3 regions of the Actinoallomurus sp. CA-142502 genome follow, and region 3 is predicted to be linked to each of the others. Evidence: riboswitches for the same ligand, from Rfam matches in the RefSeq annotation. Region 3 holds a riboswitch; each other region holds the start of a gene.
What was found. Region 3 has a riboswitch for ZMP and ZTP ahead of ACQEV1_RS33830 (phosphoribosylaminoimidazolecarboxamide formyltransferase). Riboswitches for the same ligand answer to the same signal wherever they lie in the genome.

Region 1 (9,472 bases), 3.3 Mb from region 3:
GTGGTACAGGGGCGCGAAGCAGAACGTGATGCCGATCTCGTCGGCGACACGGGCCGCGGCGGCCGGCGACAGGTTGATCACGACGCCGAGCTCTTCGAGCAGGTCGGCGGCGCCGCAGGAGGAGGACGCGGCCCGGTTGCCGTGCTTGACCATCCGCGCGCCCGCGGAGGCGGCGACGATCGCGCCCATGGTCGAGATGTTGACCGTGTGGGCCTGGTCGCCGCCCGTGCCGACGAGGTCGACCGCCGGGCCGGGGACGGTGATCGGCGTGGCGTGGGCCAGCATGCCCGTCGCGAGGCCGGTGACCTCGGCGACCGTCTCGCCCTTCGCCCGGAGCGCCACCGCGAAGCCCGCGATCTGAACGTCGCTGGCCTGGCCCGACATGATCTCCTGCATCGCCCAAGTGGTCTCGTCCGCCGACAGCGACTGCCCGTTGAGCAGCGCGTCGATCAGGGCGGGCCACGTCGTACGCGGGTCCATCCGGACGCTCCCTGGCGGCTATCGGGTTATCGGCGGGACAGCTCGGAGCCGGGTCCGGCCTGCCGCTTGCGCACCAGCTCGGCCACGCCCTCGGCGAGGGCGACGGCGTCGATGGGCTGGCTCGCGACGGCGTCGGCGCGCGACCAGGTGGCCAGCCAGCCGTCGTCGCGGCGGGCGATCAGGACCATGATCGGCGGGCAGTTGTAGATCTCGTCCTTGGCCTGGCGGCAGATGCCCATGCCACCGGCGGGCTGCGCCTCGCCGTCGAGCACGGCAACGTCGATGTCGCCCTTGTCGAGACGGGCGAAGACCGCGGGCTCGGTGGCGATCTCGACGTACTCCACCTCCGGGAGCCCGGCGGCGGGCCGCCGGCCGATCGCGAGGCGCACCTGCGTACGAGTGTTCGCGTCGTGGCTGTAAACAAGGATCTTCATCGTGGACTGCGGCGCGGAGGCCCCGGCGGTCAGGCCGAGGAGGGAATGCGCCTCCCCCTTCCGAAAGGACATGGTCGCGCCGCCGCACTGCCGGCGCCTGCGAGCCGGGTGATCACCGATCAGGCGATGACGCCCCGCGCACGTAGCGATGCTACCGGGCGCGACACGGCCCGTACGACCGGCCGGGCGCCAGGACCGGCCCGCAACGGAATGTTCCGGCGAAAACCGCCTGGAAGAGCCCTCGTGGCGGCGATCGGGGCGCGCCTGATGGGGGGTCCTGCGTCACCTACTCGGCAGGTGCCGTAATAATGCTTGCCGTGGCAACAGTATCCGCGACTGACAGCGCAGCACCCCGCACCCGCGCCAACCGGCCCAACCTCGTGAGTGTGGGCACGATCGTGTGGCTGTCGTCCGAGCTCATGTTCTTCGCGGCGCTGTTCGCGATGTACTTCACGATCCGGTCGGTGACCGTCGGAGACGGCGGCAAGTGGCCGGAGGCGAACCTCGACGTCCCGTACGCGTCGGTGAACACCTTCATCCTGCTGATGTCCAGTGTGACGTGCCAGCTGGGTGTGTTCGCGGCCGAGCGGGGCCAGGTCGGGCGCCTCGGAAGCATCGTGAACATGCGCAAGTGGGGCCTGCGCGAGTGGTACTTCTTGTCGTTCCTCATGGGCGCGGTGTTCGTCGCCGGGCAGCTCAACGAATACCGCTCGCTGATCCATGAGGGCACCACGATCTCGTCGAGCGCGTACGGATCGGTCTTCTACTTGACCACGGGCTTCCACGGTCTGCACGTGACCGGTGGCCTCATCGCGTTCCTGTTCATGCTCGGGCGGACGTACGCCGCGAAGCGCTGGACGCACGAGCAGGCGACCAGCGCCATCGTCGTGTCCTACTACTGGCACTTCGTCGATGCGGTGTGGGTCGGGCTGTTCTTCACGATTTACATCATCGAGCTGTTGCAATGATCCAGATGGGACCCTCTTCCGTGAAATGGTTCACCGCATGGCGCCGGCGCCCGTGGGCGGGCTACGCCGTCGTGCTGGCCGCGCTCGCGATCATCGCTGTCGCGTACGCCGGTGTCTCCTCGGGAGGCGATCGCGCGCAGGCGTCTGACACCCAGGCGTCGGCGCAGGACATCGCCAAGGGCAAGGAGCTTTTCAACCAGACCTGCTCGAGCTGCCACGGCGCGAACGCCCAGGGCACGCGCACGGCGCCCAGTCTGATCGGCGTCGGCGCGGCGTCCGTGGACTTCCAGGTCGGTACCGGCCGGATGCCCGCGATGAACCCCGGCGCGCAGATTCCGCGTAAGAAGCCGGTCTTCAACGAGGAGCAGACCCGCCAGATCGCGGCGTACATCGCCTCGCTCGGCGGCGGGCCGGCGGTCCCCTCCAGCGACCAGGTCGACCCGAAGACCGGCGACGCCGCGCTCGGCGGCAAGCTGTTCCGCGCCAACTGCGCCCAGTGCCACAACTTCGCCGGGTCCGGGGGAGCGCTCACGGGCGGCAAGTACGCCCCGCCGCTGGACAAGGCGACGCCCACGCAGATCTACGAGGCCATGGTGACCGGCCCGCAGGCGATGCCGGTCTTCAACGACACGACCATCACGCCGGCGCAGAAGCGCGCGATCATCGCGTACGTCACGCAGACCCGCAGTGAAGTGAACCCGGGTGGCAACGGCCTGGGCCGTGTCGGCCCGGTGGCCGAGGGCCTCGCCGGCTGGCTGGTCGGGATCGGTCTGATGGTCGTCGCAGCCGCGTGGCTCACCGCCAGGAAGCCCAAGAAGAAGCACAATGACTGACAACAACGAGACCAGCGGCGCGACCCCGGAAGAGGAGAGTCGCGTACCCAAGCGTGTGATCGGCACCCCGTCGCCGGCCGGCACTCAGGAGCTGCTTCCCGAGGAGAAGGCCAAGGAGGGCGGCAACGCCTACGTGCTCGACGAGACGAAGGCACGCAAGGCCGAGCGCGTCGCGGCCGCCTTCTTCACGCTCAGCTTCCTGGCCGGCATCGCGTTCATCGTGTTCTACGCCGTCTGGCCGGGCCACGTGGGCAACATCGACCGGGCCGCCCGGTCGAACTACACCCTCGGCACCGCGCTGACGGTCGTCTTCCTCGGGCTCGCGGTCGGGATGACCATCTGGGTGCGTCACCTGGTGACCACCAAGGAGATCGTCCAGGAGCGGCACGCGCTGTCCTCGACGCCGGAGGACCGCCAGGTCTTCAACCAGTACTTCCAGGAGGGCACCGACGAGAGCGGCCTGCTCAAGCGCCGGCTGCTGCGCCGCACGCTGCTGCTCGCCGCCGCGCCGCTCGGCCTGCTCCCGCTCATCCTGCTGCGCGACCTCGGCCCGCTGCCGGAGAAGAAGCTGCGCCACACGGCCTGGAAGCAGGGCACCCGCCTCGTCGTCGACGGCACCGGGCAGCCGCTGAAGGCGGCCGACTTCAACTCTCCGGGCGGCATCATCACGGTCGTCCCGGAGGGCTCCGAGGACAACCTCAATGAGATCGCGACGAGCACGGTCCTGCTGCTGAACCTCCCGGAGGACCAGCTCAAGGTCAAGAAGGGCCGGGAGAACTGGAACGTGGGCGGCATCGTCGCCTACTCCAAGATCTGCACGCACGTGGGCTGCCCGGCGGCCCTGTACGAGCAGACCACGCACCACATCCTGTGCCCGTGCCACCAGTCGACCTTCGACGCGCTTGACAGCGCCAAGGTCATCTTCGGCCCGGCGGCCCGTCCGCTTCCGCAGTTGCCCATCGGCGTCGACTCCGAGGGTTACCTCATCGCCGCGAGTGACTTCCACGAGCCGGTCGGCCCGAGCTTCTGGGAACGCGGGAGGCCGAAGGTATGAACGACATGACCCTCACCCCTGCACGCATCCGATGCGACGGCTCGCGGCACGCACCGATCGGTGAACCGCGCGGCGAGCGAGGAGCGGCGAAATGAGCACGACGACACCTCCCAAGGCCATCGACGGCGCGATTGGTTTCGCCGACGAACGCTTCGCCACCGCCGGGTTCCTCCGCGGCAAGATGAAGAAGGTCTTCCCCGACCACTGGTCGTTCATGCTGGGCGAGATCGCGCTGTACTCGTTCATCATCCTGCTGCTCAGCGGCACCTTCCTCACGCTGTGGTTCAAACCGAGCATGTCCGAGGTCGTGTACCACGGCAGCTACACGAAGCTCAACGGCGTCAGCATGAGCGAGGCGTACAGCTCGACGCTGCACATCAGCTTCGACGTCCGCGGTGGCCTGCTCATGCGCCAGATCCACCACTGGTCGGCGATCCTGTTCCTCGGGTCGATCATGGCGCACATGCTCCGGGTCTTCTTCACCGGCGCCTACCGCAAGCCGCGTGAGATCAACTGGCTCATCGGCATCACGATGTTCACCGTGGCCATCCTCGAGGGCCTGTTCGGTTACTCACTGCCGGACGACCTGCTGTCCGGCACGGGTCTGCGCATCACCCAGGGCGTGCTGCAGTCGATCCCGATCGTCGGCAGCTACCTGTACTTCTTCGCCTTCGGGGGCGAGTTCCCCGGCCAGGACTTCATCCCACGGCTCTACACCGTGCACGTGCTCCTCATCCCGGGCATCCTGCTGGCGCTGGTCGCGGCGCACTTCATGATCCTGTGGTTCCAGGGGCACACGCAGTTCCCGGGTAAGAACCGGGAGGAGAAGTCCGTGATGGGCAAGCCGTTCTACCCGGTGTTCCTCATCAAGACCACCGCGTTCTTCGTCTTCACCTTCATGGTCGTCGCCCTCCTGGGGACGTTCGCTCAGATCAACCCGATCTGGCTGTTCGGTCCGTACACCCCGGACTCCATCACGGCCGGTTCACAGCCCGACTTCTACATGGGCTTCCTCGAGGGCGCGCTGCGCATCATGCCCAACTGGGAGACGAACCTCTGGGGCCACACGGTCTCCTGGAACGTCCTGGTGCCGGCGCTCGTGCCACTGGGCCTGATCATGACGGGGGCCGCCGTCTGGCCGTTCGTCGAGCAGTGGGCGACCGGCGACCGGCGCATCCACCACATCGCCGACCGGCCGCGTAACGCGCCGTTCCGCACCGCGGTCGGCATGGCCGCCGTCGCCTTCTACGGGCTGCTGTGGCTGGCGGGAGGCAACGACGTCCTGGCCGACAAGTTCCACATCTCGCTGTACCAGACGACGTGGTTCTTCCGCTTCGCGGTCTTCATCGGCCCGGTCATCGCCTACATCGTGACCAAGCGCATCTGCCTGGGCCTGCAGCGCAAGGACGCGGCGGAGTACGGCCACGGCGTCGAGTCCGGCATCATCAAGATGCTGCCGAGCGGCGAGTTCATCGAGGTCCACGAGCCGGTCAAGGACGACGCCGAGGCGGTCCTCGCGAGCAAGCCGGCGGCGCCGGCGCTCATCGCGGGGCAGGAGGAGGACGAGAACGGCATCCCGTCGCCGGCCTCCCGCGGTCCGCTCGGCCGGGCCCGCCGGGCGCTGAACGGCGCCTTCGCGGCCGACGACATCCCGATCGGCAACGGTCACGCGGCCGGTCACGGCCCTGGTGAGCCCGGTGCGCCGGGCGACGACGACGGTGACGCCGTCGTCAAGCACCCGGAGACCGAGGGCGGCGAACACCGCGAGCTCAGCCGCGGCTGACCCGTACGTCCCGAAGGCCCGTCACCGCATCGCGGTGGCGGGCCTTCGGCCGTGAGCGGGCCGCTCGGGGGCGGGAACGGCTACGCTTGTGCCCTGCGGGCCGTGACTGGCGCTGAAGGTGGAGTCACCACCGGGGAGCGGCCCGGACACCGAGTGCCGTGCGCCTGGGCCGATCCACCGTGACACCCAGGAGCGACCCGATGTCCACGACGCACAGCGCCCGTCTCATGGACGGCACCGCCCTCGCCCGTCGCATCACCGAGCGCACCACCGCACGCGCGGCGGCGGTCACCCGGCGGCGCGGCACGGCCCCGTGCCTGGTCACCGTGCTGGTCGGCGATGACCCCGCCTCCGTGACCTACGTCCGGATGAAGCGCGCCCGGTGCGAGTCGGTGGGCATCACCTCCCGCCACGTTCCGCTGCCGGCCGCCACGACGACGGCAGAGCTGGTCGCCACGATCACCGCTCTGTCGGAGGACCCGGGCGTGGACGGCATCCTCCTGCAGCATCCGGCCGGGCCGCACATCGACGAGCGGGCCGCGTTCGAGGCGATCGACCCGGCCAAGGACGTCGACGGCGTCACCATGCGGTCCTTCGCCGCGATGAGCTTCGGCCTGCCGGGCTTCGTGTCCTGCACGCCCGGCGGGATCATGCGGCTGCTGGAGGAGTACGAGGTCGACCTCGCGGGCCGGCACGCGGTCGTCGTCGGCCGGAGCGCCATCCTGGGCCGGCCGGCCGGGATGCTGCTGCTCGGCCGCGACGCGACGGTCACGTACTGCCATTCCCGTACCGCCGACGTGGGGGCGCTCGTGCGGGAGGCGGACGTCGTCGTGGCGGCCGTGGGACGGCCGAGGTTCGTCCGGGGCGAGGACGTCAAGCCCGGCGCGGTCGTCATCGACGCCGGCTACAACGCGGGCAACGTCGGCGACGTCGACTTCGAGACGGCGAGGACCCGCGCGAGCCTCATCACCCCGGTGCCCGGCGGCGTCGGCCCGATGACCATCGCCGTCCTGCTCGAACAGACCGTCGAGGCGGCGGAGCGAAGCCTGCCCGCCTGACCGACCGTCGAGCGGCAGGGGCTCAGTCGGCGTCGGGGAGGCCGAGCGCGAAGGCGGCCTCCAGGTCGTGCTGGGAGTAGGTGCGGAAGGCGATGTGGGTCTCGGTGTGCGTGACCCCGGCGACCTTGTTGAGGCGGCCCGGGATGACGTCGGCGATCTGCTCGTACTGGCGGACCCGCACGAGCGCGACCAGGTCGAACTCGCCCGTCACCGAGTAGACCTCGCTGACCCCTTCGAGCCCGGCGATGGTCTCGGCGACCTCGGGGATGCGCGAGACGTCGGCCTTGATGAGCACGATGGCGGTGATCAAGAGGTCCTCCTGCGATAGGTCGAGCCGGCCGTGGCGGAAAGCCTAGTAGAGCGGTTTTCACCGCCAGCTGAGGGCCGCCGACTTGCGGGCGAAGCCGCCTCGTCGTACGAGCAGGCCGCAGATCATCCCCGCGACGAACCCGTAGATGTGCGCGACATAGGCGGTCTGGCTCTGGTCGCCGAGGCTGAACCACTGGAACACGAAGAACTGCACCAGCAGGGTCCAGGAGGGCAGCCGGAACGGCAGAAACGACAGGACCAGCGCGATCGTCTTCGAGCGCGGGTAGAGCACCAGGTGGGAGCCGAGCACGCCGGCGATCGCCCCCGAGGCCCCCACCAGCGGCGTCATCGAGCCGGGGTAGGTCACGGCGAAGCCGTACGCCGCGATGTAGCCCACGAGCAGGTAGAAGAGGAGGAACCGCAGGCGGCCCAGCCGGTCTTCGGTGGCGGCGCCGAAGATGAACAGGTAGACCATGTTGCCGAGGATGTGCGTGACGCCGCCGTGCAGGAACATCGACGACAGCGCGGACAGCCATGGGCGCTTGTGGTACGGCGCGGGGTGGCAGGCGGAGGCGACCTCGTCCGGCACCGGCGCCTGCCGGTCGTCGATCATCTCCTTGGGGATCGCGCCGTACTTGAGCAGGAACGTCGTCTGCTCGCAGTTGCGCTGGAGACGGCTCTCGCCGCCGTGGCCGATCGAGGCGATCGGCGAGAGGAGGAAGACGACGACGTTGACCGCGATGAGGAGATAGGTGACCAGCGGCGCGCGCCGTGTCGGCTGGTTGTCGTACAGCGGCAGCGCCACTCCCACTCCTAACGCGTCGGCCGTCCGGCCCGGTCAACCATACGGGAATCGGTGTCGCGATACGCGTCGTCGATCCAGCGCCGCACGCTCTCGGCGCCGTGGGCCGGGCAGCTCCACGTGCCGTCCACCTCGACCAGGCGTACGCCGGGGGAGTCGAGCCAGCGCAGGACGCACTCCATCTCCTCCGCGGAGGCCCGCGGCGCGGCGCCCGGACCGGGCCGTACGGTCTCGGCCGTGGCGACGAGCGCCTCGACGTAGGGCATCGGATGGGCGTAGGGCGGGACGGTGCCCGCGGCGGCGAGCCGGCCGTGCCGTACGACGTGCAGCTCCCAGCCGCCGTCGAAGGCGGGCCGGGCGGCGACGAGCTGGGCGATGCCGGCGAGGGAGGACAGCCGCTGGCAGCGCGCCGCCCCCCGGACGAAGGCGGCCAGCCGGTCGCGGAGGGCGGCGGCCTCCTCGTAGCGGAGCTGCTCGGCGAGCCGGTCGATGCGGGCGCGCGCCGCGGTCACCACCGGGCGGACGTCGCCGGTGAGGATCGCGCGGGCGTGGGCGGCGTGCTCGGCGTACGCCTCGGGGCTCTGCCGTCCCTCACAGGGAGCCCCGCACCGGCCGAGCTCGCCGAGCACGCACGTGCCGGCCCGGCCCTCGGAGATCACCCGCACGGTCAGCCGTTGCGTGCACTGGCGCAGCGGCACGGCGTCGTGCACGGCCGCGCGGGCCTCCTCGGCGACGCGCGTGCTGCCGAACGGGCCCAGGTAGACGCTGTCGTCGTCGCGCACCTCGCGGACGATGGACAGCCGGGGGAACGGCTCGGAGGTCAGCTTGAGCCACACGGCGCGCTCGGGATGGCGCGAGCGGCGGTTGTAGCGCGGCTTGTGCGCGGCGATCAGGCGCAGCTCGCGCACCTCGGCCTCCAGCGCGCTGGCGCAGACGATGGTGCGCACCCGCTCGGCGATGCCGATCATCTCGCGGATGCCCCGGCGCGTCTCGGAGGCGGTGAAGTAGGAGCGGACGCGCGTGCGCAACCGGCCGCTCTTGCCGACGTAGAGCGGCTCGCCGCGCGCGTCCTCGAAGATGTAGACGCCCGGCGAGGCCGGCACCGCGTCGGCGAGGTGGCGCTTGCGCCGCTGCTCCGGCGTCGGGGCCCGGGAGAAGCTCATCAGCTCCTCCAGCGACTCCACGCCGAACGCGCCGGCGCGCTCGAACAGCCCGTGCAGCACGTCGACCGTCGCCTTGGCGTCGGCGAGGGCCCGGTGGCACGGCTCGGTGGCCGTACGGAAGAACCGGGCGAGCGTGGACAGCTTGCAGTTGGGCACCTCGTCGCGGGTGAGCAGCCGCCGCGCCAGGTCGGCCGTGTCGACGACGGCCGGCGCGGGCCAGGGACGCTCCTGCGCGGCGCACGCGGCCTTGAGGAAGCCCATGTCGAACGGCGCGTTGTGCGCCACCAGCACGGCTCCGCGCGCGAACTCCAGGAACGCCGGCAGGACCTGCTCGACGGGCGGCGCCGCGACGACCATCTGCTGGGTGATGCCGGTCAGCACGGTGATGAACGGCGGGATCGGCATGCCCGGGTCGACGAGCGTGCCGAACTCGCCCAGAATCTCGCCGCCGCGCACCTTCACCGCGCCGATCTCGGTGATGGCGTCGTCGCGTGCCGACCCGCCGGTGGTCTCCAGGTCGACGACCACGAAGGTCACTCCGATGAGGGGGGTGCCGAGATCGTCGAGGGTGCCCTGCACGGCAGGGCC
Region 2 (9,472 bases), 2.0 Mb from region 3:
TTCCGCGACGGTGAGTCGCTGGCCCGCCAGACCGGGCTGATCGACAACAACGGCCGCCCGGTGCGCGGCCTGCCCCGGCACGTGGTCGCCGGAGCCGCCTGCGACGCCGAGTCGGCGTGGCGTGGGGCGTTCCTGGCCCACGGGTCGCTGACCGAGCCGGGCCGGTCGATGTCGCTGGAGGTGACCTGCCCCGGCCCGGAGGCCGCGCTGGCGCTCGTCGGCTCGGCCCGGCGGCTGCGGATCCACGCGAAGGCCCGCGAGGTCCGCGGCGTCGACCGCGTGGTCGTACGCGACGGCGACGCGATCTCGGCGCTGCTGACCCGGCTGGGCGCCCACGACTCGGTGCTCGCGTGGGAGGAGCGCCGCATGCGCCGTGAGGTGCGCGCGACCGCGAACCGCCTGGCCAACTTCGACGACGCGAACCTCCGCCGCTCGGCCCGCGCCGCGGTGGCCGCCGGCGCCCGGGTGGCCCGCGCGCTGGAGATCCTGGCCGACGACGCCCCCGAGCACCTCGTGGCGGCCGGCCGCCTGCGTCTGGAGCACAAGCAGGCCTCACTGGAGGAGCTCGGCCAGCTCGCCGACCCCCCGCTGACCAAGGACGCCATCGCCGGCCGGATCCGGCGGCTGCTGGCCATGGCCGACAAGCGCGCCATGGACCAGGGCATCGCCGGCACCGAGGCCAACGTCACCGCCGACATGCTCGCCCCCTGATCCCGGAACACGAGAGGGCCCGCCGTGCCAGGCACGGCGGGCCCTCTTCGTGAACCGCGCTCAGCGCGGCGGATACTGCTGCTGACCCGGGCCGGGCTGTCCGCCGTACTGCTGCTGCCCGCCGTACTGCTGCGGGCCTGGCCCGTACTGCTGCTGCGGGTTCGGGTACGCCGGGGCGGACGGCTGCTGCGGCGCGTACGGCTGCTGGGGAGCGGCGCCGTACGGAGCGGGCGCGGGGGCCGAGGCCCGGGCGGCCTGGATGCGGCGGAACACCATGCTGAACGCCGCGACCGCGCCGATCGCCCAGAACAGGTACGTCTTGCCGTCGAGCGAGTCGAAGTACAGCTTCGGTTGGTGCACCTCGAGGCTGAGCACCTTGGAGAAACTGGCGCCGGCCTTGTGCGCCACGTACGCGGGGATCGCGAGGAACTCCCCGAGCGCGCAGCCGACGACCGTGAACAGGGCCGCCACGACCGCGATGCCGGTGCTCGACGGACGGGCCGCGAACATGGTCAGGCCGACCAGGGCGCCGACCCCGATCGCCACGAGGCTGAACTCGTGCGCGGTGACGACGGTGATGACCGCCCAGAGGGCGGCACCGAGGATCATCGCGAGAAATCCGAGGACGATCGCTTTGCCGTTGCCCCCGCTCGGGCGCGCCGACGATTCGTGCATGACACCTACCTTGCCGTTATGTGGGCGCAGGCAGGTCTTCACCTGGTGAATCAGCGCCCCACCCTTGATACGTGCTGGGTTTGATGGGCGGACGATGCGTATGGTTCCGGACAATTTGGTCTAGACCACGACTGGACCAACATGGTCTAGACCAATTAGGCTGCGTCTGGTTCGCCGCCCGCCATGGATGTTGGCTCCCGGCCGGGCGGCGGGCCGATCGCCCCGGCGCCGTGGTGACGAGTTCCCCGCCCGGGTTCGATAAGGTCGGTTCTGAAAAAACATCGATTCACTGCCCGGTAGACGAGGCCGGGGGACGAAGGAGATTGGTGCCGTGACCATCCGGGTTGGCGTTAACGGCTTCGGCCGTATCGGCCGTAACTTCTGGCGCGCTCTCAACGCGGCGGGTGGCGATGTGGAGATCGTGGCGGTCAACGACCTCACCGACAACGCCACGCTCGCTCACCTGCTCAAGTACGACAGCATCCTCGGCCGGCTGCCGGAGGACGTGAAGGCCGGCGCCGACGAGATCACCGTGGGCGGCCACACGATCAAGGCCTTCGCGGAGCGCGACCCGGCCAAGCTGCCGTGGGGCGACCTCGGCGTGGACATCGTCGTCGAGTCGACCGGCCTGTTCACCGACGCCACCAAGGCCAAGGTGCACGCCGACAACGGTGCGAAGAAGGTCATCATCTCCGCGCCGGCCAAGAACGAGGACGTCACGATCGTTCTCGGCGTGAACGACGACGCGTACGACCCCGACCAGCACACGATCATCTCGAACGCCTCCTGCACCACCAACTGCCTGGGCCCGATGGCGAAGGTGATCAACGACACGTTCGGCATCGAGCGTGGCCTGATGACCACGATCCACGCCTACACCCAGGACCAGAACCTCCAGGACGGCCCGCACAAGGACCTGCGCCGCGCCCGTGCCGCCGCCCTCAACGTCGTGCCGACCAGCACCGGCGCCGCCAAGGCGATCGGTCTGGTGCTGCCGGAGCTCAAGGGCAAGCTCGACGGCTACGCCCTGCGCGTGCCGGTCCCGACCGGCTCGGCCACCGACCTCACCGCCACGCTGTCCCGCGAGACCACGGTGGAAGAGGTCAACAACGCGATCCGCGCCGCCGCCGAGGGCCCGCTGCGCGGCATCCTCACCTACACCGAGGACCCGATCGTCTCCAGCGACATCGTCACGGACCCGGCCTCCTGCATCTTCGACGCCGGCCTGACCAAGGTGATCGGCGACCAGATCAAGGTCGTCGGCTGGTACGACAACGAGTGGGGCTACTCCAACCGCCTCGTCGACCTCGTCAAGCTCGTGGGTGCGAGGCTCTGAGCCCGATGCGAACGATCGATGAGCTCGGTGACGTGCGCGGCAAGCGCGTCCTGGTCCGCTCGGACCTGAACGTCCCGCTCGCCGACGGCGTGATCGGCGACGACGGCCGCATCCGCGCCAGCGTGCCCACCATCAACGAGCTCGCGGAGAAGGGCGCACGCGTCATCGTGTGCGCCCACCTCGGCCGCCCCAACGGAAAGCCTCAGCCGGAGTTCTCTCTGAAGCCGGTCGCCGCCCGCCTGGGCGAGCTACTCGGCCGCGAGGTCCGCTTCGCCGACGACACCGTCGGTGACTCGGCCAAGGCGACCGTCGACGCCCTCGCCGACGGCGAGGTCGCCCTGCTGGAGAACCTCCGCTTCAACGCGGGGGAGACCAGCAAGGACGACGCCGAGCGCGGCGCGTTCGCCGACGCCCTGGCCGGTCTCGCCGAGCTGTACGTCGGCGACGGCTTCGGCGCGGTGCACCGCAAGCACGCCAGCGTCTACGACGTGCCGCAGCGGCTCCCGCACGCGGCCGGCGGGCTGGTCGCCGCCGAGGTCGAGGTGCTCAAGCAGCTCACCGAGGACCCCAAGCGCCCGTACGCCGTGGTGCTGGGCGGCGCGAAGGTCTCCGACAAGCTCGGTGTCATCGCCAACCTGCTCGGCAAGGTCGACCGTCTCCTGATCGGCGGCGGTATGGCCTACACCTTCCTCAAGGCCCAGGGCCACGAGGTCGGCAACTCGCTCCTGCAGGATGACCAGCTCGACCAGGTCAGCGGCTTCCTCAAGGAGGCCGAGGAGCGCGGTGTCGAGCTCGTGCTGCCGGTCGACGTGCTGGCCGCGACCGGGTTCGCCGCCGACGCGCCGCACGAGGTCGTCGACACGACCGCGATCCCGGCCGACCGCGAGGGCCTCGACATCGGGCCGCGCACCCGTGAGCTGTTCGCGAGCAAGCTCGCCGACGCGGCGACCGTGTTCTGGAACGGCCCGATGGGCGTGTTCGAGTTCGACGCCTTCTCCGGCGGCACCCGTGCGGTGGCCGAGGCCCTGATCGCCTCCGACGCGTTCACCGTCGTCGGCGGCGGTGACTCGGCGGCGGCCGTACGCAAGCTGGGTCTGCCCGAAGACGGGTTCTCGCACATCTCGACCGGCGGCGGCGCGAGCCTCGAGTACCTCGAGGGTAAGTCGCTGCCCGGCCTTGCCGCTCTGGAGGACTGACCGTGGCGCCGAAGAGTGCCGCCGGCGAGGGGGGCCGCAAGCCCCTCATCGCCGGCAACTGGAAGATGAACCTCAACCACCTCGAGGCGATCGCGCACGTCCAGAAGCTGGCGTTCGGCCTCAAGGAGGCCGACTACGAAGCGGCCGACGTCGTGGTGCTCCCGCCGTTCACCGACATCCGCAGCGTGCAGACGCTGGTGGACGCCGACCGGCTGGTGCTGAAGTACGGCGCCCAGGACGTCTCGGCACACGAGAAGGGCGCCTACACCGGCGAGGTGTCGGCCGCGATGCTCGCCAAGCTCGGCTGCACCTACGTGCTCGCCGGGCACTCCGAGCGCCGTGAGTACCACCACGAGGACGACGCGCTCGTCAACGCGAAGGTGAAGGCGGCGTTCAAGCACGAGCTGACGCCGATCCTGTGCGTGGGCGAGGGCCTGGAGATCCGCCAGGCGGGCGAGCACCTGTCGCACACGCTCGGCCAGCTCGACGGCGCCCTGGAGAAGGTGCCGGCGGAGCAGGCCCGGCAGATCGTCATCGCCTACGAGCCGGTCTGGGCGATCGGCACCGGTGAGGTCGCCACCCCCGACGACGCGCAGGAGGTGTGCGGCGCGATCCGCACACGCCTCGCCGAGCTGTACAGTGGAGATCTCGCCGATCAGGTGCGTGTCCTCTACGGCGGCTCCGTCAAGGGTGACAACATCGGCGGCATCATGGCCCAGGCCGACATCGACGGGGCCCTCGTCGGGGGCGCCAGCCTCGATGCCGGAGAGTTCATCAAGATCTGCCGGTTCCGTGAGCGGCTCGTCTGATCTCCGTCGCCGGACTGAGCGTTTCTGCTGAGACAGGCGGGGGTAGTGACGTACCCTCGGAACGGATGACCTGAATACGCGACTATTCCCCGCGCCCGGCGGGGTGAATCACGAAAGCGCTGAACTGCTGTGATCATCGGAACTTCCATCGTCCTCATCATCACGAGCGCGCTGATGGTGTTGCTCGTCCTCCTCCACAAGGGCAAGGGCGGTGGCCTGTCGGATCTGTTCGGCGGCGGTATCAGCTCCTCGCTGGGCGGGTCGTCCGTGGTCGAGCGCAACCTCGACCGGCTCACGATCGGCACGGGCATCATCTGGTTTCTGTCGATCATCGCCCTGGGCCTGTTGTTCGCACACGGCCACCACGGCTGATCCGCGCACAGGCATACCGGCCAGGCAGTGTTGACGGCCGTCGCGTCCTCGTCGCGACGGCAGGAATAACGAGGAGTACTCCGTGGGTAGTGGCAACGCCATTCGGGGCAGCCGCGTCGGCGCCGGCCCGATGGGAGAGGCCGAGCGCGGTGAGGCGGCACCCCGGGTGTGGGTGACGTTCTACTGCGCGAACCGGCACGAATCCCGGCCGAGCTTCGCGACCGACGTCGCCGTACCGGACCAGTGGGACTGCCCTCGCTGCGGTTTCCCCGCCGGCAAGGACCCCCAGAACCCCCCTGCGCCCCCGCGCAACGAGCCGTACAAGACGCACCTCGCGTACGTCAAGGAGCGGCGCAGCGACGCCGACGGTGAGGCCATTCTCGAAGAGGCCCTCACCAAGCTCCGCAACGAGCGCGCCGCCATCCAGGCGGCCATGGAGCGCGCCCGCAACTAGGGCCTGACTCGAAGCCCCGTCACGGACGGGAGCTTCGGGACAAGTCCGAGCGGGACAGGCACGTCCGCGACCGGCCCGGCGCACGCCTCGGCGTACGCCGGGCCGTCGCCGTCACGGAGGTGGCCATGGGCCGGTGGACCTGCCCGCGGTGCGACCGTGAGTTCGGGCGCGCCCGGCAGTCGCACGTGTGCGTGCCCGGCTGCACGGTCGAGGAGTGCTTCGCCCCCTGGCCGGACACCTACCGGGAGATCTACGACCGGCTGGTCGGCCACCTGGCCACGCTGGGCCCCTTCCACGCCGACGCGGTCGGCGTCGGGGTGTTCCTGAAGAGCGACCGCAAGCTCGCCGAGGTGCGGCCCAAAGCGCGGTCGCTGAACCTCTGGCTGTTCCTGCCCCGCCCGGTCGAGCACGCACGCATCGCGCGCCGTCTGCTCGTCTCCGGTGACCGTACGATGCACGTCATCAAGCTGATCGACCCCGCCGACGTGGACGAGCAGGTGTGCGCCTGGCTCACCGAGTCCTTCGACGCGGCCACCGACTGATCCGCGTGCGGCTACCATGGGTGGCCTCGCGACTGGCGCATCGAGGTGGAGTTCACCACCGGGGAGCGAAGAGTACGGCACCGCGCGCCTGGGTGTCCTCTCCTGCCAAGGGAGGATCCCCATGCACCAACCGCCGCTGTCGCATCTCACCGACGCCGACCCCGCGGTCGCCGAGCTCATCGAGGCCGAGGCCACGCGTCAGCACGACAAGGTCCGGCTCATCGCGTCGGAGAACTACGTCTCACCCGCCGTGCTGGAGGCCACCGGCTCGGTCCTGACCAACAAGTACTCCGAGGGCTATCCGGGCAAGCGCTACTACGAGGGCCAGCAGGTCGTCGACCCGATCGAGGAACTGGCCGGCGAACGCGCCCGTACGCTCTTCGGCGTCCCGCACGCCAACGTCCAGCCGTACTCCGGCTCGCCCGCCAACCTCGCCGTGCACCTGGCGTTCATGGAGCCGGGTGACACCTTCCTGTCGCTGGAGCTCGCCCACGGCGGTCACCTGACGCACGGGTCGCCGGTGTCGATCACCGGCAAGTGGCTGCGCCCGGTCCACTACGGTGTCGGCCGCACGACCGGGCGGGTCGACATGGACCAGGTACGCGACCTCGCGCGCAAGGAGCGCCCGAAGGTCATCTTCTGTGGCGGCACCGCGATCCCGCGCACGATCGACTTCCCCGCGTTCGCCGAGATCGCCCGGGAGACCGGCGCCGTCCTCGTCGCCGACATCGCGCACATCGCGGGTCTGGTCGCCGGGGGAGCGCACCCGTCCCCGGCCGGGCACGCCGACGTGATCACCACGACGACCCACAAGACCCTGCGCGGCCCGCGCGGCGCGATGATCCTGACCACCGAGGAGCACGCCACCGCGATCGACAAGGCGATCTTCCCCGGGCTGCAGGGCGGCCCGCACAACCACACGACCGCGGCGATCGCCGTGGCGCTGAACGAGGCCGCCCGGCCGGAGTTCCGCACCTACGCCCAGCAGGTCGTCGCGAACGCCAAGGCCCTCGCGGCCGCGCTGACGGACCGGGGCTTCGACCTCGTGTCCGGCGGCACCGACAACCACCTGATCCTGGTCGACCTGACGAACAAGGACATCGCCGGCAAACCGGCGGCCAAGGCGCTCGACCTGGCCGGAATCGAGCTCAACTTCAACACGGTGCCCTTCGATCCGCGCAAGCCGTGGAGCCCGTCGGGGATCCGCCTCGGCACGGCGGCGGTCACGACCCGCGGCCTCACCGAGGAGCACATGGCCTCCGTCGCCGAGTGGATCGACCGCGCGGTCGCGTCGGCCGAGGACGGACCCGCGCTCGACGCGATCGCGGGGGAGATCCAGAACCTGCTGAAGGGCTTCCCGATGCCCGGCTGGGCGCCCGTCCGCTGACGCGTGGGCCGCGGCGCGGACGGGTCCGCCGTCCGCGCCGCGCGGCCATCGGCCGGCGTTCAGGACCCGGCGGACGATCGAGGTGACCGCGTGGTGGTCGTAGGACGCGGTACCGGAGAGCATGCCGCGCGGGGCGCCCATCGACCTGCTGGACGCGCTCGGCGTCGACCGTCCCGGTCACGCTCGTCGCGCCGTGTTCTCCCCGAGCCGACCTGCGCCTGCTCGACGGCGTAGGGTACATGCCGCACTTCGAGCGTCCCGACGACACCGTCGCGATCGTCTCGAGCTTCCTGCGTGCCGGGCGGGGGCTCAGAAGGACGGCGCCTCGCCGTCCGGGACGCCGACACGGAACACGCGCAGCTGCAACGCGAGCGCGGAGTAGTAGCCGACGAGGGTGACAAGCTCCACCACGGCGGTACGGCCCAGGGACGCCGTCGCCTCGGCGTACATCGGGGCGGACAGGTCACCGTCGGCGGCGAGCGCGCGGGCCGTCTCGTGAACGATCCGCTCCCGCGCGTCGGCCAGGACCGGGTCGCCGCCGGTTCGCAGGGCGGTCAGCTCGTCCTCGGTCAGCCCCGCCCGGCGGCCGGCGCGCTCGTGCGCGTACCACTCGTACTCCGAGCGGGACTGTGCCGCGACGACGAGCGTCGCGATCTCTCGCTCGCGGGCGGTGAAGCTCGTCCGGAACCGCAGCGCGGCGCCCAGCTCCTGCAGCGGATCGCCGACGGCCGGGCTGTAGAGCATCGCGTTGAACGGGCCGAGCAACCGGCCCTCCTCATCGACGAAGGAGAACACGTTCGCCGGGCGGGGACCGCCGACGATCGCCTCGTAGACGTCACGCTGCTCGTCGTTCAGATCGTCGGGATGCAGGGAGGGGAGACGCGGCTCGTCGATCACGGACAGCACCGTATCGCGGCGCGGCGCGGCCGATCCGGGTACGGCGAGGGGGCATGGGGGCCGGGAGCCGGACTATCGTCGAGGGCGGAACCTGCCGGCCGGATGAGAGGGATGGTCACCATGACGATGCCGTCGTTTCCGCCCGAGTTCCCATGGGAGCCGTCGCGGCGGGAGCCCCAGGGCGATCCCCGGGACCTGCCCCAGCGGGGTGCGTACGCCGGGCCGAGCGCCGCCGACCTGCTGTACGACCGGCGCATCGTGCTGGCGAACGGCCGGATCGACGGCGACCTCGCCACCGACCTGTCCGCACGGTTGATCATGCTGGACGGGAGTGGCGACGAGCCGATCGCCCTGCACCTGCGCGCCCCGGACGCCGACCTCGAGGCGGCGTTCGCGGTGGCCGACACGATGGGCGTCCTGTCCTGCGCGGTGAACGTCGTGGTGATCGGCCAGGCGGGCGGGCCGGCGCTGCTGATCCTGGCGGCCGGGCGGAGCCGCGAGATGACCCCGCACGCGACCCTCCTGCTGACCGAGCCGCGCACCGAGGCCGGCGGTGCCGCCTCCGACGTGGCCATCCGCGAGGAGGAGCACCGGCGGAAGGTGGACGCGTTCTACCTCCGGCTCGCCGAGGTCACCGGCCGCGAGGTGGACGAGGTCCGCGAGGACGCGCGCGAGGGTCGCATGTTCACCGCCGAGCAGGCGCGGGAGTACGGCCTCATCCACGCGATCGCCGGCGACCGCCCGTGATCGCCGGTCGGGGCGGCGCCGGTCACGGCTCTCGTAAGGCGCAGTCGCCGCAGAGGCCACCGCCGGGTACGCGGTAGTACAGGCAGCAGCTGCGCCGCTGGAAGCCCCGCGGCCCGAGCTCGCCCGTGCCGCGCAGGGGCGGTACCTCCAGCAACTCCCGTACCAGCCGGTCGGCAGGTGCGGTGCTTCCGGGGCGCGCTCCCGCCAGGACGGTGAGCGCTCCGGCCAGCGCCGAGGCGGCGTTGCCCCACAGCAGGCCCTCGGCGACCGGAGTCACCTCGCGGAGCGCGCTCACCAGCGGGCGCAGATGACGGTCCACCACGACGCGGTGCACGGCGGAGGCGTC
Region 3 (9,472 bases):
GCGTCCGCTCGCTGGAGGACCTGATCATCACGGCCGGGCTGCTCGCGTCGTCCGGGCCGCTGCCGGGGCCCCGGCTCGGCGTCGTCACGCCCTCGGGCGGCGCCTCGGAGATCATCGCCGACCGCGCCGAGGACGAGGGGCTGGCACTGCCCGCGTTCGCGGAGGAGACCGTCGCCCGGCTGACCGAGATCATGCCGGACTTCGGCCGCCCGGCGAACCCGCTCGACGTGACCGGGTACGTCGTGGTCGACCGCACCCTGCTCTCCCGCGCGCTGCGGATCGTCGCCGAGGATCCGGGCATCGACGTCGTCATGCTCCTGTCCGACCTGCCGCGCGGTGAGCCGCCGGACCCGGAGCCGGTGTTCCGCCTGTACGAGAAGAGCACGCGGATCATCGAGGAGTCGCCGCGCCCGGTCGTCATCGTCGGCAACGTGCTGACCGACGTCGGCTCCTTCGCCCGTACGATCCAGGAGCGCACCGGGTACCCGCACGTCGTCGGCGGCATCGAGCACGGCATGTCGGCCATCGGCGCCGCGGTCCGCTGGTCGGCCGTACGCGAGCGGGCCGCCGTGCGCCCGCGCGCCACGACGCCGCCTCCCGTGATGCGCGGCGAGCGGACCGGTGTGTGGGCCGAGCACCGGGCCTCCGCGCTCCTGGCGGAGGCGGGCGTGCCCGTGGTGCCGTCCGAACTCGCGCCGGACGAGGAGACGGCCGTGGCCGCCGCCGAGCGGTTCGGCTACCCGGTCGTGCTCAAGGCCGCCGCGGAGGGTCTGGGCCACAAGAGCGACGTCGGCGGCGTACGCCTCGGGCTCGGCTCCGCCGACGACGTGCGGCGCGCGCACCGGGAGATCCTCGCGGCCGTCGGCGCGACCGGCTTGGGCACGCTCGTCCAGCCGCAGCGCGAGGGCGGCGTCGAACTGCTGGCCGGCGTCGTGCGCGACCCCGCCTGGGGCCTCGTGCTGGCGGTCGGGCTCGGCGGCGTGTGGGTGGAGGTGTTGAAGGACTCGGTGCTGCGCCTGCTGCCGGTGGACGCGGCCGAGGTCCGCCGCGCGCTCGGCGAGCTGCGCGGCGCGAAGCTCCTGACGGGCGCGCGGGGCACCGAACCGGCCGACCTGGACGCACTCGCCGAGGTCATCACCCGCGTCGCGGACCTCGCCGGCGCGCTGGGCGACGACCTGGAGTCGCTGGAGATCAACCCGCTGCTCGTCCGCGGCTCCCACATCGAGGCACTGGACGCCCTGGTGACCTGGCGCACGTGACCGGTACGCTGGCGGCGGCCGTGACTGGCGAAGGTGGATCACCACCGGGGAGCGGCCGGACACGGATGCGGGCACCGACCGCCTGGGCGCTCCATCAGCGACATCGACCGCTGAGGAGGCCACGGCGTGGAGCTTCGTTACGGGATCAACCCGCACCAGGAGGCGCGGGCGGTACCGGCAGGGGACGGCGGCACGCCGCTCCGGCCGCTGAACGGCACCCCCTCCTACATCAACCTGCTCGACGCGCTGTCCGGGTGGCAGCTCGTCCGGGAGGCGAGCCGGGTGCTCGGCCGCCCGGCGGCCGCGTCCTTCAAGCACGTCTCGCCGGCCGGGGCGGCCGTGTCCGGGCCGCTCGACGCGGTCGCCGCGGAGCCGTACGGGCTCGACCGCCCCGGGGAGCTCACCAGTGCCTACCTGCGGGCCCGGGACGCCGACCCCCGATCCTCCTACGGCGACTTCGTGGCGGTGTCGCACCCGGTCGACGCCGAACTCGCCGACGCGCTGGGCCCGGTGTTCAGCGACGGCATCGTGGCACCCGGCTACGCTCCCGGCACCGTGGCCGCCCTGAGCCGCAAGAAGAAGGGCCGCTTCGTCGTCTTCGAGGCCGACGAGGCGTTCGTCCCGCCGTCCCGGGAGACCAGGGAGGTCTTCGGCGTCCAACTGACGCAGGACCGCGACGAGGCACCGATCTCCCGCGACCTGCTCGACCCGGCCGGCGACGCGGCGCAGCCCGAGACGGCCGTGCGGGACCTCCTGCTCGGGCTCGTGGTGCTCCGGTACACCCAGTCCAACGCGGTCTGCTACGTGCGCGACGGCATGACTCTCGGGGTCGGCGCGGGGCAGCAGTCGCGCGTCGACTGCACCCGCCTGGCCGGGCGCAAGACCGACCTCTGGTGGCTACGGAGGCATCCGGCGGTGCGAGGCCTGGCCTTCGCGCCGGGAACCCGGGCGCAGGACCGCCTCAACTGGCGGATCCGGTACGCCGAGGGCGGCCTGACCCCCGACGAGGAACGACGGCTGACCGAGGCGCTGGCCGGGCCGGTCGCCGCCCTCACCGCGGCCGACCGCGAGGAGTGGGCGCGCCGGCTGACCGGCGTGGCGTTCGCCTCCGACGGCGCGCTGCCCTTCCGCGACAACGTCGACCACGCCCGGCGCCACGGCGTGGCGTACATCGCCGAGCCGGGCGGCTCGATCCGCTCCGGCGAGGTCGCCGACGCCTGCCGCGAGCACGGGATCGCGCTCGTACGGACCGGGCTCCGGCTCTTCCACCACTGAACCGGGCGGACGGCCTCATCGTGGTACGGAGCGGACGTCTTATGCCGCGGGATCCGACGACGCGCTCTCATCGGCGCCGAATCGGTCGAGCAGGGGGAGACCGTTCGTCGTCATCATCGCGGTGACCTGGTCCTGGTCGAGGAGCGGGCTCGCCTGGATCCCGGAGGTGGCGGCGGCGATGACCGGCTCGGGCGTCCACGGCCAGTCCGTTCCGTACAGCAGGTGAGAGGGATCGGTCATCGCCAGCAGCGACGGCAGTTGCCGTGGGACCGGGAAACCGGCGAGGTCGTAGTACAGGTTCCGGAGCTGGCCGGCCACGTCGGGGCCGTCGGCGACGGCGAAGATGCGCGTGAACTCGTCGATGCGGTCGGCGAACGCCGCGAGGGCACCGCCGCCGTGCGGAACCACCATCCGGATGCCCGGATGGCGGATGAGCCCGCCGCGCAGGAGGAGGTCGGCGACGGCCCGCGTGGTGTCGAACGGGAACTCGATCATCGGCCGCCCCCAGCCCCGCGAGACCGCCTCCCAGCCGGGCGGCGACGTCGGGTGGAGGACGACGAGCGCGCGCCGCTGGTCGAGGGCGTCCAGAACCGGCTCCATCGCCGGATCCCCGAGGTACAGTCCGCGGGCGTTCGTCTTCAGCGTGACGCCGTCGGCGTGCAACACGTCGTAGGCGTGGTCGATCTCGGCCAGTGCGCCCTCGACGTCCGGCAGCGGCAGGGAGGCCAGGAAGGCGAACCGGTCCGGGTGCTCGTCCCTCACGGTCGCGCTGAACTCGTTGACGCTGCGGGCCAGGTGCCGCGCCGCGGCGTCGTCGCCGAAATGGACTCCGGGCGATGACACCGAGGCCACCGCCACGGCGACCCCGCACCGGTCCATCATGGCCAGCGCCTCGTCCACGCTCCAGTGCGGGAAGCCCGCCATGCCGTCCGGGTTCCCGTACCCGGCTTTCACGGCGGCGTCCCGGTAGAAGTCAGGCACGAAGTGCGCGTGGAAGTCGATGACCGAGCTGTGAGCCGACACCGCGACTCCTTTCCCTCGTCGGAGATAACTGCACCTTAGTGCAATGCTGCACTAGGGTGCAGTCTGTGCCGCGATGGTCGGCATCACCTGGGATGATGAGGGAGATGGACAACGTCGCCGGCGATATTCAGGCGCCCCCGGCCGCGGACCGCAGGGCCCGGCAGCGTGAGCGCACCAGGCGCCGCATCCTGGAGGCCGCGCTGGAGCTGTTCTCCGCGCGCGGGTACGCCCACACGACGATGGACGACATCGCGGGCCGAGCGGACATCGCCCGCCGAACCCTGTTCAACCACTTCCCCGCCAAGCAGGCGATCCTGGCGGCCTGGCGAGCCGAGCGGGGTGAGCGGCTCGCCGCCGCCCTGCCGGACGCGGCCGCGGAGGGGGACGGCCCCCCGGTGCCCGCGGCGGAGCTGCTCCGGCGGCAGTTCGCCGTGCTCGGCCGGCTCAGCGAGTCCGATGTCCCGTTGACGATCGTGCTGGTTCAGGGCCGGATGACGGAGATCGGTGACGCCGGCGAGCCGTTCCCGACCTTCGAGTCGCTCCGGGCGGTCGTGCAGCTGGGTCAGGACCGGGCGGAGTTCAGCACGACGGCACCGGCCCACACGGTCGCCGAGGTGCTCTCATCCTGCTACGCCGACACCGTCAGTCGCTGGGCCCTGCCACAGGTCACCGGCCGGCCGGCACCGTTCGAACTCGGCCCCGCGCTGTCGGCCAAACTGGAACTGGTCCTCGGGGGCCTGGCCGCCGGCGCGTCTCGGTATTGAGGGTCTGGCGCGGTTTTCCTGGGGATTTTCGACGTAAGTCTCACAGGGAGTTTCAATGAGACGCTCGAATGTATGGAATCACAGCAAGAGATCATCGCGTTCGTGACGGCTCTGCCCGGTGTCGTCGCCGAGACCGCCGGTGAGGAGACCGGAGCGCCGGAGATCGCCTGGGGCGACACGTTCTTCTTCCACGACCCCGACGGCGACACGCCCCCCGACCGCCGGATGCCCTTCGCCACGATCGTCACCAAGGACTACGACGGCTTCGACACCGCCTCGGACCTGAACCGCCCCGGCGTCTTCCGCCTCAACATCGCCGTCGGCCGCACCGCGTTCGAGGAGCTGTTCGGCCACCCGGCACGGTCGGTGGACGTCGATCACACCGCCGTGGACACACTGATGCCGCATCCGGTGTACGCGGCCCAGTCGTGGGTCGCCATCCTCAACCCCGGGGAGCGGACCGCGGAGCAGGCGCGGAAACTCCTCACTGATGCCCACGCCCGTGCGGTGCGCGCGTATCAACGCCGCACCGCACGGGGGACCGGGTCTCAGCGGTAGCTCAGCCAGGTGCCGGCGGGCTTCCGCCATCCCGGGGGCCGGCGGTCGTAGTCGCAGACGCCCGTGCGGAACGTCGCTCGCAGCCGCCGCTGCTCGTCCGCGGTGAAGGTGACCGGGTAGTCGCGGAAGTCCAGGGGCTTCAGCGCGCACTTCGTGGCGTCCATGGCGAGCGGTTCCCCGGCCACCATGCGGGCGTCGGCGGCCACCGGGTACCGCGCGCCGCACTGTCCGCCGGACGGGTAGGTGAGGGGCTCACGGATCCGGTCCGCGGCGGTCAGGTAGCAGCCGTCGGCCAGGTCGGCGGGCCGGTCCGCGAGGACCTTGTGCCGCGGGTCGCGGCCCGAGCGGTCGGCGTCGATGGCGGTGAGCCAGCGGTCCATGGCGTCCAGCTCGTACGCCGACGCGGCCGCGACCTGGGCCGGGGTCGTGTCGCTCTCGATGATGACCTGGTTGGCCGCCGTGCCGTTCGACCGCAGCAGGCGCTGCCGCATGACGAACGACCACTCGGTCGTGTGGATGTCGTTCCCCGGCCCGGCCAGGTCGAGGTCGGTGCGCTGGTCGATGATCGGCGTCTGCCGCAGGCCCTGCGCCGCGGAGTTGACGATGTCGTTCGCGTACGCCGCCGCGAGCGCCTTCGGGTCGGCCTCGGTGCGGGCCGCCACCGGTTTGCCGGTGTAGTCGAGGCCGCCGATCGAGGTGTTGAGCGCGGTGAACTGGGCCGGGGTGATCGTCCCCGCCTTCAGCGCGGCCAGGCCGTACTGGATGCCGACGTTGTCGAGTGTGCTGCGTACGAATCCGGTCCGCGGGTCGCGGCCGAGCTGGTCGGCGAACTGCTCGTCCGCGTTGCACCGGACGCCGGACGGGTTGGTCACCGCGTTCCAGCGTGCGGAGACGGGGATGGCCGAGTCGCAGCTGTCCGTCGCGGTGGCGCGGCTGGCGAACGTCTGGTCCCACGACGGGCAGGTGGTGAAGTCGTTGAACCCGGCGATCGCCTTCTTCTGCGCGTCGGTGAACGCGGCCCCCGCACCGCCGAAGAAGCGGTCCAGCAGCCGGCAGTCCGTCACCGGCCCGAGCGTGGTCAGCGGGTCGGGGAAGGAGACACCGGGGATGATGCCGTCCACGACGCCCGGGTAGCTCTCGGCGATGTCGTACTGCTGGATCGCGCCGCCGGAGCCGCCCCAGCCGATGGTGTGGGCGATCGGCCCGTACGTCTCGGCGAAGTGCTCCTTGACCATCATCGCCGCCTCGGCCGAGATGATCGGGCTGCAGTTGTTGTCCAGCACGTTCAGGGTGGAGGAGGCGACGGCGTAGCCCTGCCCGAGGAACAGGTCGTCCAGCACGCCGCCGGTCGAGCGGCCCTGGTGGTAGCCGGCGTTGCAGCCGCCGCCGAAGGTGTAGACGAGCCGGCCGTTCCAGCCGCGGTCCGGCGTGGTCGGCGAGGGCGCCGTGCCGTCGTACAGCGCCGCGATCTCGTACACCGCGCGGTCGATCGTGCCGCGCTCGACCCGCACGATGTAGGGGACCTTCGCGCCGTTGACCGTGGCGGTGGCCAGGTCGGCGGGCCGCGCGGAGGGATCGGCGAGCGGCGCGTACGTCCCGGCGGTCGTCCGGTACTGGTAGCCGACCTGCGTGGGCGCCGAGCAGTACGGCTGGGTGGCCGCCGGCAGGCCGAACGCCTGGGTCTCGCAGTAGAACGGGAGCTGCTGCCGGCCGGAGAAGACCGGCCCGGTGATCGGGTGGTTCACGACGCGCAGCGTGGCCCGGGCGCCGGCCTGCCGTGCCTCGATGGTGTTCGTGCCGTCGCGGAGGCCGCCGGCCGTGCCGAGGAGGCTGCCGTCGGGCTCCCGGCGCAGCGCCGAGGTGACGTCGTGCCCGTTCGCGGTGACGGTCGTCGGCCGGGTGCCTGCCGGGACGACCCGGATCAGCACCTGGCCGCCGCTGACGAGGTCCGGCCGGGGGTTGGACACGGACGTGATGGTCAGGCGCGCGTGCGCGGCCGGCGACGCGTTCGCCGCCGCCGGTACGAGAGGCAACGCCGTCGCCAGCGCGACGCAGGCGACGGCGAGGTGCCGTCGTCGATCTGCCACGGGCCACTCCGCTCACTCGGGGCGCCGCGGGGCGCGGCGCCGGGGGGACGGCCGCCGCCGCACGGGCGGAGGCCGGGAATCAGTGTCAGGGCAGGCGGTTCGCGAGCGCCAGTGTGGCGGCGGACATGAACATTCCGCCATTGCCGAGGACGACGCCGACCTCGACGCCGGGCACCTGGGCCGCGGCCTCGCCGCGGAGCTGCCGGATCGACTCCTGCATCGCGAACATGCCGTACATGCCGGTGTGGGTGTACGACAGGCCGCCGCCGTTGGTGTTCATCGGCAGCCGGCCGCCGGGGGAGGTGTGCCCCTCCGCTATGAAGGCGCCCGCCTCGCCCCGCCCGACGAAGCCCATGTCCTCCAGCCCGTAGATCGGCACGTGCGCGAACGCGTCGTAGATCATCAGGTGGTCGACGTCGCCGTGGGTGATCTTCGCCTCGGCGAACGCCGCCTGGCTCGACAGGCGGAACGACCGCGACGTGGTGAAGTCCTCCATCTGGGAGATGATCGGCGATTCGGCCGACTCGCCGGCGCCCAGTACGTACACGGGCGGCTTGCGGGTGCCGAGCGCCTCGGCGCGCTCGCGCGAGGTGACGACCAGAGCGCCGCCGCCGTCCGTGACCAGGCAGCATTCGAGCAGGTGGAAGGGGTAGGCGACGAGCCGTGACGCGAGCACGTCGTCGACGGTGACCAGGTCGCGCATCGCGGCACGCGGGTTGCGGCTGGACCACCGGCGCTGGGCCACCGCGACCGAGGCGAGCTGCTCGTGGGTGAGGCCGGTCTCCTTCATGTACCGCAGGGCGGTGACGGTGAAGGTCGTGGCCGGCCCCATCGTCCCGTACGGCAGCTCGAACTGGCCCAGCAGCGAGTCGGGCCCGAACGCGCGCGGCGGCGCGCCGACCCGCGACCACCCGGACTCGCCGTGCGTGACCAGCACGGTGTGACACAGGCCGGCCTCGATCGCCGCCATCGCGTGACGTACGTGGAACAGGAACGACGTGCCGCCGACCGAGGTGCCGTCGAGCCAGGCCGGGGTGACGCCCAGCGCGTGCGCGACCTGGACGGGACCGGGCGTGCCGACCGTCGCGACCCCGTCGACGTCGTCCTTGGTCAGGCCGGCGTCGGCGAGCGCGTTGCGCGCGCCCTCCAGGTGCAGCCGGAACGCCGAGTGCTCCGGCAGCCGCCCTACCTCGTCGGTCTCGGCCGCCCCGATGATGACCGCGGTCATGACGCCTCTCCCGCCGGCTCGAAGAGGGGGACGTGGACGTCGCCGCGCGGCTCGAACACCACGCGCAGCGGCATGTCCAGCGCGAGGTTCTCCGGAGTGATCTCGGTGTGCACGATGTTGGTCATCATCCGCACGCCCTCCTCCAGCTCGACGACGGCGATCGCGTACGGTCCGTCGCCGGCGAAGCCCGGCGCCGGGCGGTGACTGATGACGTAGGAGTAGAGGGTGGCCCGCCCGCTGGCCGTCACCCATTCGACGTCGGACGAGCCGCAGTGCGGGCAGACCGGGCGCGGGTAGAAGTAGTGTCGCGCGCAGGCGACGCAGCGCTGGATCCGCAGCTCACCGGCTGCGGCGCCGTCCCAGAACGGCCGGGTCTCGGGTGTCGGTCGGGGAATCGCCTTGGACTGGTCGGCGGACATGCGTCGCCCCTCCGGTGGAGCCTGGGCACCCCTCATGGATGCGACGCCGATTCTAGAACGGTTTTCTAAAAGTCGGCCAGCCCCGCCCTCACCTGTCCGACCTCAGTCGATGATGAACCAGTTGCCGTGCCGGTAGGACAGCGTCATATCGCTCAGGTCGTGTGCGGTGAACCTCACGTCGGCGACCACGGCGCGCGCCGGGATGTCCACGTCTCCGTTGGCCCGCCTCGTCACCTTCGACTTGTCGACGGTGGCGGTCCGCAGCGCCTTCAACTGCGCGTCGGAGATCATGCTCAGCGTGATGGCGAAGGTGGTCCGGCATTTCCCGAATCCCTCGTCCTCGGCCTTCTTGGCGGCCGGTCCGCCGATGACGCACATCGTCTTCACGTCGCTTCGGCTCACCGCGCGCAGAAAGGTGATGTAACGCGCGATCGCGGCCTGGGTGGTTCTGGGCACCGCGGTCGACGAGGGTGACGGGGACGGCGTGCCGGGCGCCGACGGCGTGGAACTCGCCGCCGGCAAGTCGGCCTTCGGGCTGGATTCGGCGTCGTCGGTCTTCGCGTTGTCCTTGCACGCGGACACGGCGAAGACAGAGGTCAGTGCCAGCACGCTGGCGCCGAGACGTACGGCGTGGTTACTCACGACGATCCTTAGTGGCCGGTATTCGGGCGAACCAAAGATAACCGGAATTACACGCTCGTTATGAGCCTTTCGTACAGGTCCCATGAGTCCATGGGGCCGGGCATCACCGATCCGCGGAATCCGTCACCGCTGATCTGTTCGGGACTCCCCTGGGCAGAATGGAAGAAACGTCGAGCACCGTATCGCTGCACCTTGTCGCTCGACGGTCATTTCAGGC

Region 1: another riboswitch for ZMP and ZTP. It lies ahead of ACQEV1_RS18730 (bifunctional 5,10-methylenetetrahydrofolate dehydrogenase/5,10-methenyltetrahydrofolate cyclohydrolase); the one in region 3 lies ahead of ACQEV1_RS33830 (phosphoribosylaminoimidazolecarboxamide formyltransferase).
Region 2: another riboswitch for ZMP and ZTP. It lies ahead of glyA (serine hydroxymethyltransferase); the one in region 3 lies ahead of ACQEV1_RS33830 (phosphoribosylaminoimidazolecarboxamide formyltransferase).

The regions. Positions count from the first base shown of each region.
Region 1 is NZ_JBNJMY010000001.1:3,856,069-3,865,540, forward strand. It holds gene trpD (anthranilate phosphoribosyltransferase) at 1-480, opposite strand, end outside; gene ACQEV1_RS18705 (hypothetical protein) at 507-914, opposite strand; gene ctaE (aa3-type cytochrome oxidase subunit III) at 1,223-1,882, shown strand; gene qcrC (cytochrome bc1 complex diheme cytochrome c subunit) at 1,888-2,715, shown strand; gene qcrA (cytochrome bc1 complex Rieske iron-sulfur subunit) at 2,708-3,769, shown strand; gene qcrB (cytochrome bc1 complex cytochrome b subunit) at 3,861-5,552, shown strand; ZMP/ZTP riboswitch at 5,645-5,729, shown strand; gene ACQEV1_RS18730 (bifunctional 5,10-methylenetetrahydrofolate dehydrogenase/5,10-methenyltetrahydrofolate cyclohydrolase) at 5,753-6,610, shown strand; gene ACQEV1_RS18735 (Lrp/AsnC family transcriptional regulator) at 6,633-6,920, opposite strand; gene ACQEV1_RS18740 (rhomboid family intramembrane serine protease) at 6,978-7,724, opposite strand; gene ACQEV1_RS18745 (DEDD exonuclease domain-containing protein) at 7,733-9,472, opposite strand, start outside.
Region 2 is NZ_JBNJMY010000001.1:5,208,875-5,218,346, forward strand. It holds gene whiA (DNA-binding protein WhiA) at 1-711, shown strand, start outside; gene ACQEV1_RS24795 (hypothetical protein) at 772-1,386, opposite strand; gene gap (type I glyceraldehyde-3-phosphate dehydrogenase) at 1,718-2,722, shown strand; gene ACQEV1_RS24805 (phosphoglycerate kinase) at 2,728-3,918, shown strand; gene tpiA (triose-phosphate isomerase) at 3,921-4,727, shown strand; gene secG (preprotein translocase subunit SecG) at 4,857-5,099, shown strand; gene ACQEV1_RS24820 (RNA polymerase-binding protein RbpA) at 5,182-5,553, shown strand; gene ACQEV1_RS24825 (DUF5655 domain-containing protein) at 5,679-6,095, shown strand; ZMP/ZTP riboswitch at 6,114-6,196, shown strand; gene glyA (serine hydroxymethyltransferase) at 6,217-7,482, shown strand; gene ACQEV1_RS24835 (carboxymuconolactone decarboxylase family protein) at 7,792-8,379, opposite strand; gene ACQEV1_RS24840 (ATP-dependent Clp protease proteolytic subunit) at 8,500-9,126, shown strand; gene ACQEV1_RS24845 ((2Fe-2S)-binding protein) at 9,149-9,472, opposite strand, start outside.
Region 3 is NZ_JBNJMY010000001.1:7,169,371-7,178,842, reverse strand. It holds gene ACQEV1_RS33835 (acetate--CoA ligase family protein) at 1-1,259, shown strand, start outside; ZMP/ZTP riboswitch at 1,270-1,354, shown strand; gene ACQEV1_RS33830 (phosphoribosylaminoimidazolecarboxamide formyltransferase) at 1,386-2,534, shown strand; gene ACQEV1_RS33825 (amidohydrolase family protein) at 2,574-3,557, opposite strand; gene ACQEV1_RS33820 (TetR/AcrR family transcriptional regulator) at 3,662-4,321, shown strand; gene ACQEV1_RS33815 (DUF6194 family protein) at 4,394-4,879, shown strand; gene ACQEV1_RS33810 (DUF6351 family protein) at 4,870-6,966, opposite strand; gene ACQEV1_RS33805 (thiolase C-terminal domain-containing protein) at 7,052-8,194, opposite strand; gene ACQEV1_RS33800 (Zn-ribbon domain-containing OB-fold protein) at 8,191-8,613, opposite strand; gene ACQEV1_RS33795 (hypothetical protein) at 8,716-9,255, opposite strand; gene ACQEV1_RS33790 (sugar porter family MFS transporter) at 9,467-9,472, opposite strand, start outside.